3 regions of the Bradyrhizobium sp. BLXBL-01 genome follow, and region 1 is predicted to be linked to each of the others. Evidence: predicted binding sites of a transcription regulator. Region 1 holds the regulator's gene; each other region holds the start of a gene.

Region 1 (6,209 bases):
GCCGTGCGGATCTTCACCGGCGGCGTCGTTCCCGACGGCGCCGATGCCGTCGTGATCCAGGAGGACACAATTGCCGACGGCAAGCATGTCACGATCAAGGAAGCCGCAATTTGTGGCCGGCACATCCGCCCTGCGGGCGTCGACTTCCGCGAAGGCGACGTGCTGCTGCGCAAGGGAATCCGTCTCACCGAGCGCGATCTCGCCCTCGCCGCCGGAATGAATCATCCTTATCTCGGCGTTATCCGCCGCCCGAGGGTCGCGATTCTCGCCACCGGCGACGAGCTGGTCATGCCGGGCACCGCGCCTGGTCCCGGTCAGATCGTCTATTCCAATGGCTATGCCCTGCACGCCCTTGCCCGCAGCGAGGGCGCCGAGACCATCGACCTCGGAATTGCCGCCGATACGCTGGAGTCCACGTCCGCCGGCATCCGCCGCGCGCGCGAGAGCGGTGCCGACATCCTGGTCACGACCGGCGGTGCGTCGGTCGGCGACCACGATCTGGTCCAGCAGGCGCTCAAGGGCGAAGGCATCGAGATGGCGTTCTGGAAGATCGCGATCCGGCCCGGCAAGCCGATGATGCATGGTCGCCTCGGCGCGATGCGCGTGATCGGCCTGCCCGGCAATCCCGTGTCGTCATACGTGTGCGCCTTCCTGTTCATGGTGCCCTTGATTCGGGCCCTGTCGGGCGGTTCAGTGATTCATCATCAGCGCGAGCGCGCCGTGCTGGGCCGCGACCTCGGCGCCAACGATCAGCGCGAGGATTATCTGCGTGCGCGGCTGGAGGTGCGCGACGACGGCACGCGCGTCGCCCTTCCCGTCAGCCATCAGGACTCCTCCCTGCTTGCGAATCTCTCTGCGGCACAGGTACTTCTCGTGCGCGCACCGTTCGCGCCGAAGGCCGAGGCCGGCACACCTTGCGAGGTGCTGCGGCTGCCCGTCTGAGCTGCTGAGCCACACGCATTCCGCGAGTTCGGCCGCGTTCACCATAAATTAAGCAGTTGCGGAACACATATCGAACATATAGTGTCCGTTCATGATTTGTTTCGAGGATGTAGCGGCTTATTGCCGACTTCATCGTCTCGGAATCGAACGACATCAACCGGGGGACTTTGGTCGAGATGTTGACGCGCAAACAATACGAGCTTCTGCGGTTCATCAGCGAACGTCTGAAGGAAAGCGGCGTGCCGCCGTCCTTCGACGAGATGAAGGATGCGCTCGACCTGCGCTCGAAGTCAGGCATTCATCGCCTGATCACTGCGCTTGAGGAGCGCGGCTTCATTCGCCGCCTGCCCAACCGCGCCCGTGCCATCGAGGTGATCAAGCTGCCCGAGCTCCAGGCCGCAGCCGGCAATCGCCGCGGCTTCACCCCGAGCGTCATCGAGGGCAATCTCGGCAAGGTGCGCGCGAGCTCCAGCCCGCCCGCGGATGAGGGCGAGCGCCCCGTCGCGGTGCCCGTGATGGGCCGCATCGCGGCCGGCACGCCGATCGAGGCGCTGCAGACCCGCAGCCACACCATCAGCGTCCCGCCGGACATGCTCGGCTCCGGCGAGCACTACGCGCTCGAGGTGCGCGGCGATTCGATGGTCGAGGCCGGCATCCTCGACGGCGACATGGCGCTGATCCAGCGCAACGAGACCGCCAATACCGGCGACATTGTGGTGGCGCTGATCGACGACGAGGAGGCCACGCTCAAGCGCTTCCGCCGCCGCGGCGCCTCGATCGCGCTCGAGCCCGCCAATGCCGCCTACGAGGTCCGCATTCTTCCGCCGAACCGCGTGAAGATCCAGGGCAAGCTGATCGGGCTTTACCGGAAGTACTGATACCGGAAGTAAGCGCTACGCGCGCTTCGATCGTCGATCCAAGATTGGAGCGGATACTTGTCCGCTCCGGCTGGATGGTCTTTCTGGTTCTGCGCTGACTGTTCGGCGCCTCTTCCCGCGCGACACTCGCCCATGCGGACACGCGGCCATTTCGCTCCGCCGGTAGAGTTGTGCCGACAGCGCCGATAGTGCGGGCCAAATGCAAGGACGCGAGGTTTGTTCCTATCGAATCCGGGAAAGATAATGTGATCGCGTGCTGCGGATGCGAGCCGCAGATTTGCCCATAACCGAGCAGAGCGTTGGAGGCTTCCACTCTGATAGAGGCCTGCGCCTCGAAAGAGACGCGGGTCGCTATCCCAGTATGAGGAGCACCCGATGTGTGACTATAGCCTGCATGCCGTCGCGACGCGCCCCGCCGAAGTTGGCGAGACGATCGTCACGACAACCTTCCGCGGCACCTCGACGCGCGGCTTCGCCTCCGAAGCCGATCTCTCCGTCGCGGTCTGTCTGCTGCCGGGAACGGAGCTCGCTTTCGCCGATAACGTCCGCTACGACAACCGCTGGATCTGGACGCGCACCGTCAACTCCCGCGTCGGCAAGTTCGGCAAGATCGACCCGCACATTCCCGATCGCCATCATGACGCGATCGAATTTCCGGACGGCAAGTACGTGCTGGTGACGCAGCTCGTCGAAGGCCAGCGCGCGACCGTGCTGCAATTGCCGGTGACGCAGCAAGCCATCGAGCGCGAGCACAAGCCGCAGATCGTCGCCGACACGCGGCCCACGATCACGCGCCTGCCGATCGGCTGACGCGGTCGGCCCCGACCGAAAAGTCGAGGGCCAAATTCAAATGCCATCGCCGGCCGCGGCCGGCGAGATGGTATGGTTTGCGTCCTGCGGGATCCCGTCGGACCGGTTTTTCCCCGCATTGATCTTCAATCGTCGGCCTGCAAGTCGGCCTCCGATGGCGTTGCGTCCCGGTTGCGAGGCACGGCCGTCTTCGGCACGAGGCTGCCGTCGAAATCCCCCTCGCCGGCGCCGGCCGGCAGCCAAGGACGGCTTGCCCCTCTCGCCCTCACCGCCTGCACCGAAAAACCCTCTGCGCTTCGCGTCAGAGCCAGCGCGCCCTGACTGGCAAGACGCGCCCGATCGACCACCATCGCCGCGCAATCGGGCGGCGCGGGCCGCGCCGTCACCACCAACGCGGCGCGGCTGCAATCATCGGCCAGCGCGTCGATGCGCGTCGCCAACGCGATCAGCCGTCCGTCCGCGAGCGGCGCCACGCAACCGGACTCGTCACATGACACGCTGCTCGCCAACGAGGCGTTGCCGGCATCACGCGGATCGGCATCGGCGGCCAGCCACTCCTTCAGCAGGAAGCTGTCCTTGCTGGCGCGGATCACTTGCAAGCGCCCATCCCCGCCCCGGACCGCGACGCTCGCGCCATCCCCGGCAATCAGGACATCAGGCTGGCGCATCGACAGCCCCCAGAGGATCGCCGCCAGCAGCACCAGGGCGCCGGACCAGCGCAAGGGCGTGCGCAACAGGCCCATCACGATGAGCCCGAGGCTCGCCGCGATCAGCGGCGCGATCCCGAACGCCGGAATGCGGCCGACGGCGCCCGGCAGGGCCGCCACCCAGCGCGCGACCAGGACCATCCACTCGATGCCGATTCCCATCAACCACCAGAACACGCCGTCGAGCCCGAAGGGGGCCGCGAGCAGCCCCAACAGCCCGGCCGGCATCACCAGCGCCGACACCACCGGCATGGCGCCGAGATTGGCGAGCACGCCGTATGGCGTCACGCGATGGAAGTGGAAGGCGGCGTATGGCGTGGTCGCGAGCCCCGCGATCAGCGAGGCCAGGAACAGCATCGCGATCTCGCGGCCGCCCCACAGCGCGATCCGCGCCGTCGCGGAATGATCGGGTGAGGCAAGCAGGTTCGGCATGCCGATCTGCACCAGCGCCACCAGCCCGAGCGTTGCCGCAAATGACATCTGGAAGCTCGGATGCACCAGCGCCTCGGGCGCGACCGCGAGCACGATCAGCGCCGCCACCGCCAGCGTGCGGAAGGTGATGGCGCGGCGGTCGACCATGACGGCGATCAGCACCACCGCCGTCATGAAAAACGATCGTTGCGTCGCGACCTCCGCGCCCGACAGCAACAGGTAGAACGCCGCCGCGACCAGCGCAGCGGCCGCCGACCATTTCTTGATGGCAAAGCCGGCCGCCAGCCCCGGGATCAAGGCCAGCAGCGCGCGCACCGCGAAGAAGACCACGCCGGCGACGACCGCCATGTGATAGCCGGAGATCGACAGCACATGGCCGAGCCCCGAGACGAACATGGCATCGTTGACCGGCGCGGTAATCGCATCGCGCCGCCCCGTGAGCAGCGCCGTTGCGATCGCCCGGTTGTCGCCTTCGAGCGTTGCGCGGATGCGCGCGTCGATTGCATCGCGCAGGCCCTGCATGAAGGCGGCGTAGCGCAGCCGCAGGCCGCCGGCATCCGGCGGCCTGGACGCCGTGATCGCGCCCATCACGAAGCCGGAGGCACCGATGCTCTGGAAGAACATGTCGCGCGAGAAATCATAGCTGCCGGGCCGCACCGGCGAGATCGGCGGCAGCAGCCGCGCCTTCAATTGCACGAAGCTGCCGACTTCGGGCGCCGTGCCCTTGCGCACCGAGAGGCGGACGCGCTCGAGCTTGACGTCGCCGCGCTGCGCCTCCATCGCGCTGACGCGCAGCACGAAGCGATCGGTACGCTCGCGAATGTCGCGCGCTTCCACGAAGCCCGACAGCGACACCGAATAAAGCGGCTTGGCGAGCACGGGATGGGCGACGCGCGCCGTCTTCCAGGTCGCCATGGCAAATCCGGCGGCGACCGCCGCGATCATGATGGCAGGAGCAAACAGCCGGCTCCGCCGGAGCAACACCGCGCCGAGCATCAGCGCGATGGCCGTCGCGGCAACCACCCACAGCACCGGCTCATGATCGGCGGCGAAATAAAGCGCGATGCCGCCGCCAAAGGCGACGGGCACCCACGGCAACAGCCGGCCTGGCCCGGCCTCGGCGCGCGCCCACTGGCGCAGCATTTCGACGATGGCCGGCCAGATGCCAAACCCCGCCGGCGCAAAGCCGCCGGCCGGGGCGGCGCGGCCGACCGGCCACGTCCCGGCAACTCCCTGGGAGCGTCCTGGCCGCCCCGGCTCCGCCATTCCCCTGCACCTTGCGATACGCGACGGGTGCGGAGGCTACCGGACCGTGCGGCTGCGCGAATAGCGGTACAGATCGGGAACGGGCGACGGAGCGCCCTACTTTTCCTCTTCCATCGTCACGGCGACGTCCGCCTTGGCGGACAGCCGCACCTTGTTGCCTTCAACATCGGCAACGAGGCCCTTGTCGATGAAATGATGGTGGCCCTTGTGGCTGCCCTCGCCGCTGTCCTTCCTGGTCAGCTTGATGCGGTTGCCCTCTACCCTGTCGACGGTGCCGACATGGACACCGTCGGCGCCGATGACTTCCATATGCTCTGCGATGTTCTGCATGGCGGGATCCTTGGTTGGGATCGCGGCCAACGCGGCAGGCGCGCGTTCGTTTCAATCGTCATTCCGGGGCGCGACGGAGTCGCGAGCTATGATGCGCAATTGCGCATCTGAGATTCCATAACCACCATCGTGAGTATGGATTCCGGGCTCGCGCCGAGTGGCGCGCCCCGGAATGACGACACTGATGGAACGACCGTTAAATCAGCGGCGCCTGCGACGAGGCGTGGTGATTGACGATCTTCCAGTCGCCTTCCTCGCGGATGATGACCCAGCTCATCTTGACGACGAGGTCGTCCCGCTCGCCGGCGAGATCGAACGTGATGATCGCGGCCATGTTGATCAGGTCAGGGCCGGCCTGCGCGGCGTACACGTCGGAGAAGGTCGCGCTCGGCCTGCGCCAGCGCGGCAGGCCGTTGAAATAATCGGCAACGCCGTCCCTGCCCCGATAGAGTTTTGGGTTCGAGCCGAAGAAGAACGCGTTCCTCGCATAGAGCGAGGACAGCGCGGCCGCATCGAGCGTCGCGAAGCCGGCGCACCATTTCGCGATGATGGCGGAAACGATGGCGTCGGCTTCGCTGCTCATGCCCTCGCCTCAGCCCTTCGCGACTTCCTTGGCGAACGTATCGCGCAAGCCGATCGTGCGCGAGAACACCGGCTTGCCCGGCGTCGAGTCCTTGTCGCGGACGAAATAGCCCTGGCGCTCGAACTGCATCGGCTCGGTCGAATTGCTCTCGGCAACGGACGCCTCGACCCGCGCATCGGCGAGGATCTCGAGCGAGTTCGGGTTGAGATCGGCCGCGAAATTCGAGGCGTCCGGACTCGGATTGGCGAACAGCTGGTTGTA
Region 2 (6,209 bases), 820 kb from region 1:
GATCTCGTTCAGCGGCAGATGGAGCTCGGCGGCGCGCTCTTCGCGGTCCTTCTTGCGGAACTCGTTTTCCTTGCGCTCGAACTTCACCATCTCCTCGTGCGCCGCCTCCAGCAGCGGCTTTCGCCTGATCGTGTCGTGGTGCGTGTCGTTGTCCGTCATGAGCTGAGGTCCCCAAAAGTTGCGGTCCCATCCCCACAGAAAACCGGAGACCGCGAAAAGGTTCGGTGCCGCAGGATTACGGAAACATGACGGCGCGCCGGCCGCGCGTCGTTGATGCCGATCATATTCGCTTTGCGGAACCCGGCGGAGGCCCGGCTATTTCGGCGGCTGAAGCCCCGGCGATTTGACCCAATCGCTCAGATGATTGGCAACGTCGGCTTGGCGGGCCTTCTTGAGCAGCGCGTCCCGCTCCGGCCCGGGAGGAAGCTTGGACGCTTGCTCGCGGATCTGCTTCACCCATGCGGACAGCCGGTCCTGAAGGGTCAGCTGCTGCTTGAAACGTCGTCGCTTGAACATGGCGCGCTCTTTCCGTGCGAGGAGGCGGGAGCGCGAGGTGAGCGTTCTCATCACCGATAGTGGCCAAGATCCGCGCGGTGATGATGCATTAGGATCCGGAAATGGATCCGCGTCTGTTCAGTTGTGCACTCAGTGCAAAGCGGGGAGGGTGACGATCCAGCATGGCTGATTTGTTGGGCCGCAGAGGTCGGCTCCATCAACCAATGGGGCCGGCTCGCGAGGCGGCCCCAGGTCATCCCAGGAGCTTGTCAAAAGCCACCAAGGCACCGAATGCGGTTGCGGTGACGGCGAGGAAGGCCACGAAATACCATAGGCGATGCATGAGCGGATAATCCGGACGCTCCGCGATGGTTCATGCCGGCTCGACCAGCTCCCATCATTTGGTCAGCGCTTGCTGCACGTCGGCTGATTTTTGCGGCACCAAGGTTCGGGATTCTTGCAATCACCCGGATCGAATGCGGACGGCGCCCGGGCCGCCAACTGAGGCGGCCTTACTGCCGTTGAATGATGCTGGGAGGGAGATTCCCGTCGGCCTTGGGCAGCCCTTCGTCGTCTATCCGCTCCTTGAGATCGGCGGCCCTCTCAATGAAGCCAGCCGCCACTGCTGGGTCGGAACTCGTCTTGGCCAGCTTAAGTAGCGTCGCTGCTACTTCTCGGGTGTTCTTCGTAACCACGGCATTCCCTACATGGATCAAGTGCAGGGAAGAGTCTGGAACAGCCAATTCCGTTCCGATGCTCGGTACAAAAATGCACGCAAGCGATAGGAGGCCTCAGCTCCGGGGCTGGCACCGAGCTGAGGCCTTCGTGTCACCGTCACGTTGTCGAGGCGTGAGGCTGCTATCAAGTCACCTGCCAGAGCCCTAGTTCCGGGAAATCAGGGCACTCGGTATTTCTACCTAGGACACCGGGGGCACATACGGACAGCAGCAAAATCCACAAAGAACATATTGCGAACTGAGAACAAATGGGGTACATTGCTTTTATCGCCGAGCTGCCTCGCAACCGTTTGTCCCTCACGCGAATCCTCGCCATAAGGAGCACGACCCAATGTCCGCAACTGCCCTGCGTATCGTCGAAGGATCTTCCATGGACAAGAGTAAAGCTCTGGCCGCCGCGCTCTCCCAGATCGAGCGGCAGTTCGGCAAGGGCTCGGTGATGAAGCTCGGCAAGAACGACCGCTCCATGGATATCGAGGCGGTGTCCTCCGGCTCGCTCGGGCTCGATATCGCGCTCGGCATCGGCGGCCTGCCGAAGGGACGCATCGTCGAGATCTACGGGCCGGAATCCTCGGGCAAGACCACGCTCGCGCTGCATACGGTGGCGGAAGCGCAGAAGAAGGGTGGCATCTGCGCCTTCATCGACGCCGAGCACGCGCTCGATCCGGTCTATGCCCGCAAGCTCGGCGTCAACATCGACGAGCTCCTGATCTCGCAGCCCGACACCGGCGAGCAGGCGCTGGAGATCTGCGACACCCTGGTGCGCTCGGGCGCCGTCGATGTTCTGGTGGTCGATTCGGTGGCGGCGCTGGTGCCGAAGGCCGAGCTCGAGGGCGAGATGGGTGACGCGCTGCCTGGCCTGCAGGCCCGCCTGATGAGCCAGGCGCTGCGCAAGCTGACGGCCTCCATCAACAAGTCCAACACCATGGTGATCTTCATCAACCAGATCCGCATGAAGATCGGCGTGATGTACGGCTCGCCGGAAACCACCACCGGCGGCAATGCGCTGAAATTCTACGCCTCCGTCCGCCTCGACATCCGCCGCATCGGTGCGATCAAGGAGCGCGACGAGGTGGTCGGCAACACCACGCGCGTCAAGGTGGTCAAGAACAAGCTGGCCCCGCCCTTCAAGCAGGTCGAGTTCGACATCATGTACGGCGAGGGCGTCTCCAAGATGGGCGAGATCCTCGATCTCGGCGTCAAGGCCGGCATCGTCGAGAAGTCCGGCGCCTGGTTCTCCTATGACAGCCAGCGCCTCGGCCAGGGCCGCGAGAACGCCAAGGCGTTCCTGAAGGGCAACCCCGACATCACCGCCAAGATCGAGACCGCGATCCGCCAAAACTCCGGTCTGATTGCCGAGCAGATTTTGGCCGGCACGCCCGAGCGCGACGCCGACGGCGAGGAGCCGGCGGACGAGTAAGCCTTCAAGTAAAAGTTCGCGAGGAGCGGGCACTGAGGACGTTGAGTTGCCGACGTCTTCGGTGCCCGTTTGTTTTGCGTTGCGTTGATCAGGTGGTGCGATGAAGCGTCTGATCTTGACTGGATGGGGCGGCGGGAGTGCTTTCGCTCGATCGGGGTTGGCCGAGATCGTCATCCCGTTCCATTTTCAATTCGAGTGGGGGCCGCTCCCGCAGGCGGAAAAGCTCTCAGCTTATCTGGCTGCCTACACCGCAGAGCTTGGTCATGCCGAACATTGGTCGGATTGGGTCCGCTGGCCCCGCGGCGCCAAGGGCCGCAAATTGTCGCTGGCTGAATTTTGCGAGCCGTACGACGAGATCGAACTCTGGTTCGGAGCGACTGCCCGCGACCAATTGCAACTGGTCTGGTTGCTCGATCACCTCGGCAACCATCCTGCATTGGCGCAGAAGGTCGGGCTGCGATTGCTGGACTCCGACCTGTTTTTCGGCCCCGAATATGATTTCGCCGAGGGCGAACGCTATATTACCGTCGGGGATATCGGTGCGGAGGAGTTCGAGATTGCCAAATTGGCCTGGTCGGCCTACCGCGCGCCGACCCCGGAGCCCTGCATCGATCTGCTTCACCGCGATCTGAGCGCCTTGCTGATGCTGCGGCCAGCCTTGCTTCAGCTTCTGGCAGAGCTCCCGTCGCCTTTGACAGGGCTAGGCGCGACCGAGATTCGATTTCTGGAGATGCTCGACTGGTTTGCAAACACGAATCCGTTGTTCCATCTACGCTCGCTACGGGGCACTTGCGTGTGGGGTGAGGTCGAACTGGGATATTTGCTCGAAGGCCTTGCCCTCGGCCCCAAGCCAGCCGTGGCCGGGCTGGGCGACGAATTACGCACCATCGATCGATCTTGGCAATCTCAGAGCCCGGCACAAGGTTTATCTCCGCAGCCGGCTGTCGTTGACAGAGTTCGGCAAGGCCGTCCTGGCTCATCAGGAAGATTTCAGCCGTCACAATCCGATCGACCGCTGGTGGGGCGGCACGCATCTGACCAACGACCGTCTGTGGCGCTACGGCGCGGTTTTGACGAAGCCCTGAGGCAGCGGACATGACACGGCTCATCGTCACGACCGACTCGTCCATGGCCGGCGCCATTCAAGGAGCGGCCCTAGCCGACCTCGTGATTGCGATCGAGCGTCGGTTGGTTTGGGGACTATTGCCGTTCGACACGGAGCTCAAGGCGTTCTTCGCGCCGCGTGCGACGCAGCCACCCGGGCTCCATTGGCTGGACGATACGCCAGCCTGGCGTATCGAGAAATCGGGAGTTCGCGGGCAGGGATTGACCGAGCTGCTGTCGGAATGCGATTCGGCTGAATTGTGGATGGGACCAGAACCAAATGCGCAATTGTTTCTGTTCTGGCTGCTCGACCATTGCAGCAGCGAGAAAGCGGCGATCTCCAAACTCGTGATGCGTCACCTCGACGTGGCCGTCGGCGGTATCAAGCCGGAGCATCTCGCTAAGCTAGATCTGCCTGTTATCAAACTGGCGCAAGCTCACCTGGAGCTGGCTGGCCGCGTGTGGCGGGCCTATCGCGCACCGACGGCGCAGCCTTGGTTCGACCTCCTCAAAGCCGATTTAAGTCTGTTTCCGCAAGCGCAGCGTTGCGTTGCGGATCTCCTCGAAGAACTTCCGAGCGTCACGACCGGCCTTGGAGCCACGGAGATGAGGATATTGGAGCTGATCGCGCCGGGTGAGGTACCGCCCTTTGACGTCTTCCCGGGATATCAGAAGCCCAACGAGCGTCGCGTCTTCGATTACTGGGAGGTGGGCGCGCTGCTTGATGGTCTCGCGCGATGTGAGAGGCCAGCGGTCGCTGGACTGGACGAAGGCCCGTTTTCCCTGGAGATGCACGAGAATTCAAGCCGCCTCCAGCGGTACAAGCAATCCCGCTTGTCGCTCACCGAGTTCGGCAAAGCGATGCTTGGTGGCGATGAAAAGTTTTGCCGGTACAACCGCATCGATCGCTGGTGGGGCGGCACCCACCTGACCAACGACCGGCTGTGGCAGTGGGACCCCGAGGCCCTCTCACTCATCGCACCTGATTAGTACGTACCTGTTCGCTCAGAGTGTTCTTATTGCGTATTATTTCGAGAGGCAATCGTGTCACATTTGATCCTGGCAACGAACGATCGTGCGGAGGATACACTTCGCCGGTCCGGCGTTGCGAACGTCGCGCTCGGGTTCTATCCGCGTTTTGTCTGGAGGAAACTGCCTTCCGACGAGCGGCTTTTGAGGGGGCTGGAGCGCCGATCGGAGAAGCACTGCAATCCCGGCGATCATTGGCTCGATGACGTTTGTAGCGGCGCGCTCGACGGCTTCGGCACGCGCGATATCGGTTTGTTCGAGCTGTGTGCGAAGTTCGACTCGATTGAAATATGGGTTGATCCTCGGCCGAATGATCAGCTTGTGCTCGTCTGGCTGCTGGACCTGCTCCGTCCCTACAAGGAGATCACCACGAAGCTGAGCCTTGTGCATGCGGACGACACTGTTGCCAACTATGCCCCGGAGTCTGTCGCAAAATGGAAACTTCCGACCTTCAAGGTGACCGAGAATCATTTGGTGACGGCAAGCCGCGCCTGGCGGGCCTATCGGGCTGACACGCCACAACCCTGTTTCGATCTGTTGATGACGGATCTGATGATCTTGCCGAGACTTCGATCGGCGCTGATTGCGGTGCTTGAAGAGCTTCCGGACAGCGTGACGGGACTCGGTGCAACTGAAATGGATCTGCTGGATTTTGTGAACGACGGGCAAACCGACCCGAGGCTCGTCGAAGATGCGAGATGGCTTCGCGATGTATTCGACGAAAACGACGCGCGTGACGCTTTGCTCGAACTGGGGGCGTATTCGGCGCCGCCGCTCTTGTTGGGCGATCCGGCGTTCGACAATGAGGACCGCTACTTCGGCAGGAGTGAGTGGAGGCTCACGCTGACCGAGCTCGGAGGTTCACTTCTCGCCCGTGAAGACGACATGTGGCGTCACAACCCGATCAAACGATGGTGGGGCGGGACCGAGTTGACCAACGAGCAGCTCTGGCGGTGGGATCGCGAATGCCGGTTGCTGGTGGCGCCCTAGGGCAGGTTCGTAGGGTGGACTAGTCTTGCTGAGTCATTCGGCCGCGCCGCAAGAAGTGTTATCGGTCAGGCAGCGCGGATGAGGCCGCTGCATGATTATTGTACCGGCCTGATGCTGCCGGTGAACAAGGGCGCGTCGACGATGAAGCGTGTGATCCTGACCAGTTCGTCGGGCGTCGGCCTTGCCCTCGCCGATCGCGCCGACATGGTCGTCCCGTTCATCTACCGTTTCGTTTCGGGGCCACTTCCCACGCCTGACCACCTCAACAGTTATCTCGGCGCGCGCGAGTCGTGGTTTGACGCAACGCACTGGTCGGATTGCGTCCGCGTCCGTCAATCGCCCCTTATCAGGCGCCCGGACCGGGCGGGTGGATTGCTCTGGGTCTGCGAAACCTATGGGGTCGATCTCATCGAACTATGGTTCGATCCCGAACC
Region 3 (6,209 bases), 1.7 Mb from region 1:
CAGCACCTTGGCTTCGGGATCGGGCAGCCGCAGCAGATAGGACGGATGCACCGTCACGAGCGCTTTGCGTCCGTCGGGAAGATCGATCAACCGGCCGCGGTTCTTGCCGATCGGAGTGATCTTGCCGAACACGCTTTGCGCGGCGGTGGCGCCCATCGCGACGATGAGATCCGGCTGGATTGCTGAAACTTCCCGCTCATACCATTGCCGGCACGCCCGGATCTCCGGGGTGTTCGGCTTCTGGTGCAGGCGGATCTTTCCGCGCGGCACGAATTTGAAGTGCTTCACCGCGTTGGTGACATAGACCTTCTTGCGGTCGACGCCGGCTTCCTTAAGCGCACGGTCGAGCATCTGGCCGGCCGGACCGACGAAGGGGTGACCGGCGAGGTCTTCCTTGTCGCCGGGCTGCTCGCCGACCAGCATGATGTTGGCATTCTCGGGGCCTTCGCCGAACACGGTCTGCGTCGCGTCCTTGTAGAGATGGCAGGCGCGGCAATGGGCGGCTTCCTCGCGGAGCCCATCGAGATCGTCGGCAGCTGGCTTGCGTTTCATCGGAGCCTCCGGCCGCTTCTGAGGCTTATGCGGATCGGTTGCGGCATTGGCGATCATGGCACCGGTCATGCGTTCGGCGTCCTCGATCAAGGGCTTAATGATCGAAGCCTCGGGCAGGTTCCTCCAATATTTCTTCGGCATCTCGGCCTGCATCGCCTTCACCTTGAGCCGGGCCGGATTGAAGATGCTGGCATAGTAGCGCCGCCAGGTTTCCTCGAGCCGGTCTTCGCCCGGCGCCTCGCTCTTGCTGACGCCCGGCGTGAACGAGAGCGCGTGGCCGTCCCAATGCGCGCAGAGGTCCGGGGTCAGGATCGACCAGGGCATGTCGGCAAAACGCTTGGCGAAGAACGGCGCGGCGAGCTCGACGATGTGATGCTCCGGCTCGAACCATGCGACGTAATGCGCCTGGCGTTCCCGGCCGATCTCGCGGAAGCGCACGAAGGCATGCATCTTGTGCTCGTCGCGATAGACCGCTTTCGCCATGGCCGTGACCTGCGCGACATCGGGGTCTGTCGCGACCTCGATGAGATCGTGGTTGTCCTTCAGCCGGAACAGCAGGCGATAGAGGATCGCAAAGCGCTCGCCGTCGCGGTGCAGGATCGCCGCCTTCGCGAGCTCGACGAATTTTGCCGAGACATTGAAGGTGCTGTCGTTCACCTCGAGGATCGGAGACGGCGCGGGCGGCGCGAACAACTCCGCTTCGCCGCCTTGCACGGTCCAGGTGACATCGCTGGGTGGCACGTGGTGAAGCACGAGGCTCCGCGCGGCTTTGCGCCAGCCGTCGAAATCGGTTTCGGTGTCGAGGGTGATGTACTGCATCAGAAGCCAAATCCCAGTTGAGTTGCTTTGGGCTTGAATCGTTCGATCAGCCCGGCAGCGTCGAGCCGGTGTGGGGCGGGGCGGTGATCGCTGAGGACGATGAACGGCAGCACCTTGCTGCGGGGCACATGCAGCCGCGCGAGATCGGCGAGGCGGATCGTGGTGGTTCGCCGCGTCGCGATGATGCGTTCGACCGTCCTGGTGCCGAACCCCGGAACGCGCAGCAGCTCCTCGCGGCTGGCGCGGTTGACGTCGAGCGGGAAGCGGTCGCGGTGGCGCAGTGCCCAGGCGAGCTTGGGATCGATGTCGAGCGGCAGCATGGCGCTGTCGTCGACGATCTCGCCGACATCGAAGCCGTAGAACCGCATCAGCCAGTCGGCCTGGTAGAGCCGGTGCTCGCGCAGCAGCGGCGGCGCCCGCAGGGGGAGCGCGCGGCTGGCATCGGGGATCGGGCTGAAGGCGGAGTAATAGACGCGCCGTAGCCGGTAGGCGCCGTAGAGATTGGCGCTGGTGTGGAGAATGGTGTGATCGGAGGCGCTATCTGCGCCGACGATCATCTGCGTACTTTGTCCGGCGGGCGCGAAGCGCTGCGGCTTGGCCTTTGTTTTCGTTGTGCGGTTCTCCTCGGCCTCGTCCAGCTTCAGCCGCAGCCGACCCATGGTGCGGCGGATCGCGCGCACGTCCTTCTCCGGCGCGAATTGCTGCAGGCTGGTCTCCTCAGGCATCTCGATGTTGATCGAGAGACGATCGGCATATTTGCCGGCCTCCGCGATCAGCGCGTCGTCGGCCTCGGGAATGGTCTTCAGATGGATGTAGCCGCGGAAGTGATGCTCCTCGCGCAGTTTTCGTGCGACGCTCACCACTTGCTCCATCGTGTAGTCAGGGCTGCGGATGATGCCGGAGGAGAGAAATAGGCCCTCGATGTAATTGCGCCGGTAGAAGTCGAGCGTGAGCTTGACCAATTCGTCGATGGTGAAGCGGGCGCGTGCTACGTTCGAGGAGGCGCGGTTGACGCAATAGAGGCAATTGTAATTGCAGGCGTTGGTCAGCAGCACCTTGAGCAGGGAAATGCAGCGTCCGTCCGGCGCGTAGGAATGGCAGATGCCCATGCCTGGCGCGGTCGAGCCCATGCCCTTGCCATCACTGGAATCCCGCTTCTCGGTGCCGCTGGAGGCGCAGGATGCGTCGTATTTGGCGGCATCCGCCAGAATCTCCAGTTTGCGTTGCACGTCCATTTAGGAATCCCTTTGATTCAGCTCATGAATCCGACAGCGCGCCAATTCGATTGACTCTTCTGGCGCCGTTAGCTTTATATTAGAACATATCATGAACAAATGAGCCAGCCGTTGGTTCTTCTTTTGAAGGCCACGGCATCAATCTCTGAAGGAGCGGCGAGCATGAGCGGCGCACGCATCAGCGCGCTTGCGATCCTGCGCGGCCAGATCGAGCGCATCGAGACGGCGGAGGTCCTGCATCAACACGATCGCGTCGGCCTCGGCCACAGCGAGGCCGACAGCGCGCTGAAGGGCGGGCTCGCGCGCGCGGCGATCCACGAGGTGTTTTGCGAGGGCCGCCAGGGCGCGGCCGCGACGGGCTTTGTCATGGGCCTTGCCGGGCGCGTGAGCGCGCGCCGGCCGCTGCTATGGGTGCGGCAGGATTTTTCGGAGCTCGAGGCCGGCGCGCTGTCGATGAGCGGGCTCGCCGAGCTCGGCCTCGATCCGCGCCGCCTGGTGATGGTGCGTGCCGCCGATGTCGAGAGCGCGCTACGCACCTCGGCCGATGCGCTTGCCTGCGATGCGCTCGGCGCCGTCGTGCTCGAGCTCTGGGGCGAGATCAGGCAGTTCGATCTCGTGGCGAGCCGCAAGTTGACGCTCGCCGCGCAAGGCTCGGGCGTTACCGGGCTCTTGCTGCGGATGGCCGCGCAGCCGCTGCCCTCGACCGCGGAGACGCGATGGATGCTGCGTGCGGCGCATTCGCCGCCGGGCTCGGTGTGGAGTGCCTGGGGCGCGCCGGTGTTCGATGCCGAGCTCTTGCGCAATCGTCATGGCCCGTGCGGCCGGTGGATCATGGAATGGAATTGTGATGAGTGCCAGTTCAGTGAACCGTCGACGTATCCTCAGCCTGTGGCTGCCGCGCCTGCCCATCGACAGGATCCAGCGCTTCTTCAACAGCGCCGGGCTGGGTAAGGCCAATCATGAGCCTGATATCGTCGTCATCAAGGATAACAATGCGCTGGTGATCCATGCGCTGGACGAGGCCGCCGAGCGCCTCGGCCTGTATATCGGCCAGCCGCTCGCCAATGCGCGGGCGATGTGTCCGGACTTGCGTGTGTTCGACGCCGACCCTGTCGCTGATTCCAAGACGCTCAACGATATCGCCGACTGGTGCGACCGTTTCACGCCGCTGGTGGCGCTCGATGTGCCGCACGGGCTGTTTCTTGACATCACCGGCTGCGCCCATCTGTTCGGCGGCGAGGCGGCGCTGTTGCGGACATTAGTCCGCGCGCTCTGCCGGCAAGGCTTTGCCGTCAGCGCGGCGATCGCCGGCACCTCGATCTGCGCCCGCACGCTGACGCGGCAGGCATCCGGCACCATCGTTGCCGATGGCGGCGAGGCGGAGGCGATCAGGTCGTTTCCAGTCTCCGCGCTCGGTGCAGGTGAAGCCATCACCACCGGCCTGCGCCGGGCCGGGCTGAAGACCATCGGCGATGTCGCATCGCGCAGCGCCTCCGAGATCACGGCGCGGTTCGGGGCGCGCTTCTCCACGCTGCTCGCCCATGCGCTGGGGCAAGGCGATGCGCCGATCAGCCCGCGAAAACCGCTGCCCGATTACATCGTGGAAAAACGCTTTGCCGAGCCGATCGCGACCGACACCATGATCGCGATGACGCTGTCGCGGCTCGCCGACACGTTGATCGCGTCCATGGAGAAGCAGGGCAAAGGCGCGCGGCGACTCGAGGCCACGTTCTTCCGCACCGACGGCGTGGTGCGCGCGATCACGGTCGAAACCGGACGCCCCGTAACGCGAAGCGCCGTGGTCGACCGCCTGTTCCGCGAGCGGCTCGATGCACTCGCCGATCCCCTCGATCCCGGCTTCGGCTTCGACATGGTGCGGTTGTCGGCGAGCCGCACCGAGATCGTGGTGCAGGAGCAGCGCGATCTCGATGCTCATGTCCACGACAATGACGAACTCGCCGCTTTGATCGACCGCATCGCCGCGCGCATCGGGGGAAAACGCGTCGTCGTGCACCTGCCGCAGGATACCCATATCCCCGAAAGCGCGGTGCTGGCCGCATCGGCGCAGCATCATCTCGCGGCTGCCATGCAGGCCGAATGGCCTGTTCGTACCGAGAGCGAGCCGCCGCTGCGTCCCTTGCGGCTGTTCGACAAGCCGGAGCCGATCAAGGTGCCGTTCGCGACCGTGCCCGATGGCCCGCCGCATCAATTCACCTGGCGCCGCGCGCTGCACGCGGTGGTGCGGGTGGAGGGGCCCGAGCGCATCGCCATGGAATGGTGGCGGCAGGACGGCAAGCAACTGACGCGGGACTATTTCCGCATCGAGGATGCCGAGGGCCTGCGCTTCTGGATCTTTCGCGACGGTCTCTATGAAGGCGAGGTGTTCGATGGTGACGGCAAGCCGGCGTCTCCCGGCTGGTATGTGCACGGTCTGTTCGCATGACTACGCTTAGCTATGCCGAGATCGGCATCACCACAAACTTCTCCTTCCTGCGCGGCGGCTCGGATCCGCGCGCCTATGTGCATCAGGCCAGCAAGCTCGGAATTCCCGCGATCGGCATTGCCGACCACAACACGCTCGCCGGCGTGGTGCGTGCCTGGAACGAGCTCGACAATGACGAGGTGCTGCACAAGCCGAAACTGTTGATCGGCGCCCGTATCGTCTTCATGGATGGCACGCCCGACATCCTGGTCTATCCACGCGATCGCGCCGCCTATGGCCGGCTGTGCCAGCTCCTCACGAGGGGCAAGCGCGGCGACGACATCACGCGGATCGAGAAAGGCGAGTGCCGTCTCACCTTCGCCGATCTCCTGGAATTCTCGCAAGGCCAGCTCCTGATCCTGACGCTGCCGCATCGTTTCGAGCCGGCGCAGGCGCTGGATGTTCTCGCAAAGCTTAGGGATAGCCGTGCCGAGGGCGTGTGGTTGGCGGCGAGCCTGCTCTATCGCGGCGACGACAGGCGGCGCCTCTCGCAGCTCGATGATCTCGCCGCAAAGGCCAAGGTGCCGTTGCTCGCGACCAACGAGGTGCTGTATCACGATCCTCGCCGCCGTCCGCTTCAGGACGTGCTGACCTGCATCCGGGAAAAGACCACGATCGAGGCGATTGGACGGAAGCTCGAAGCCAATGCCGAGCGCTTCCTGAAGACGCCGCGCGAAATGGCGCGGCTGTTCCGCGATTTTCCCGAGGCGATCGCAGAGACCATGCGCTTTGCGGACGCAATCGAGTTCTCGCTCGATCAGCTCAAGTACCAATATCCCGACGAGCCGGTACCGCCGGGCAAGACCGCGCAGGGGCATCTGGAGGACCTGACCTGGGCGGGCGTCGACAAATATTTCGGCGGCAAGATCGACGACAAGCTGCGCGCGACCTTGAACAAGGAGCTCGCGCTGATCGCCGAGCTGAAATACGCGCATTACTTCCTCACCGTGCACGACATCGTCCACTACGCGCGCAGCCAGAACATTTTGTGCCAGGGCCGCGGTTCGGCAGCGAACTCGGCCGTGTGTTACGTGCTCGGCGTCACCTCGGTCGACCCGACCAAGGTCGATCTGTTGTTCGAACGCTTCATCTCCAAGGAGCGGCTGGAGCCGCCCGACATC

Evidence for each region. Region 1 encodes LexA, which represses DNA repair genes until DNA is damaged. Its sites were predicted from a motif close to TGTTCNNNNTGTGTTCNG; they were not measured.
Region 2: a site for LexA is predicted at 1,455-1,472, ahead of recA (recombinase RecA). Genes of this name have one in related genera too.
Region 3: a site for LexA is predicted at 2,687-2,704, ahead of ACNJYA_RS26275 (ImuA family protein). Genes of this name have one in related genera too.

Annotation. Positions count from the first base shown of each region.
Region 1 is NZ_CP182471.1:3,939,021-3,945,229, reverse strand. Features, by position in the region: gene ACNJYA_RS18295 (molybdopterin molybdotransferase MoeA) at 1-942, shown strand, start outside; gene lexA (transcriptional repressor LexA) at 1,119-1,820, shown strand; gene ACNJYA_RS18285 (hypothetical protein) at 2,196-2,630, shown strand; gene ACNJYA_RS18280 (ComEC/Rec2 family competence protein) at 2,756-5,035, opposite strand; gene ACNJYA_RS18275 (DUF2171 domain-containing protein) at 5,132-5,365, opposite strand; gene ACNJYA_RS18270 (YybH family protein) at 5,562-5,948, opposite strand; gene ACNJYA_RS18265 (glutamine--tRNA ligase/YqeY domain fusion protein) at 5,958-6,209, opposite strand, start outside.
Region 2 is NZ_CP182471.1:3,121,095-3,127,303, forward strand. Features, by position in the region: gene ACNJYA_RS14200 (hypothetical protein) at 1-159, opposite strand, end outside; gene ACNJYA_RS14205 (hypothetical protein) at 316-516, opposite strand; gene recA (recombinase RecA) at 1,564-2,652, shown strand; gene ACNJYA_RS14215 (hypothetical protein) at 2,753-3,751, shown strand; gene ACNJYA_RS14220 (hypothetical protein) at 3,748-4,746, shown strand; gene ACNJYA_RS14225 (hypothetical protein) at 4,801-5,775, shown strand; gene ACNJYA_RS14230 (hypothetical protein) at 5,854-6,209, shown strand, end outside.
Region 3 is NZ_CP182471.1:5,641,022-5,647,230, reverse strand. Features, by position in the region: gene ACNJYA_RS26285 (UdgX family uracil-DNA binding protein) at 1-1,371, opposite strand, end outside; gene ACNJYA_RS26280 (putative DNA modification/repair radical SAM protein) at 1,371-2,606, opposite strand; gene ACNJYA_RS26275 (ImuA family protein) at 2,769-3,557, shown strand; gene ACNJYA_RS26270 (Y-family DNA polymerase) at 3,454-5,049, shown strand; gene ACNJYA_RS26265 (error-prone DNA polymerase) at 5,046-6,209, shown strand, end outside.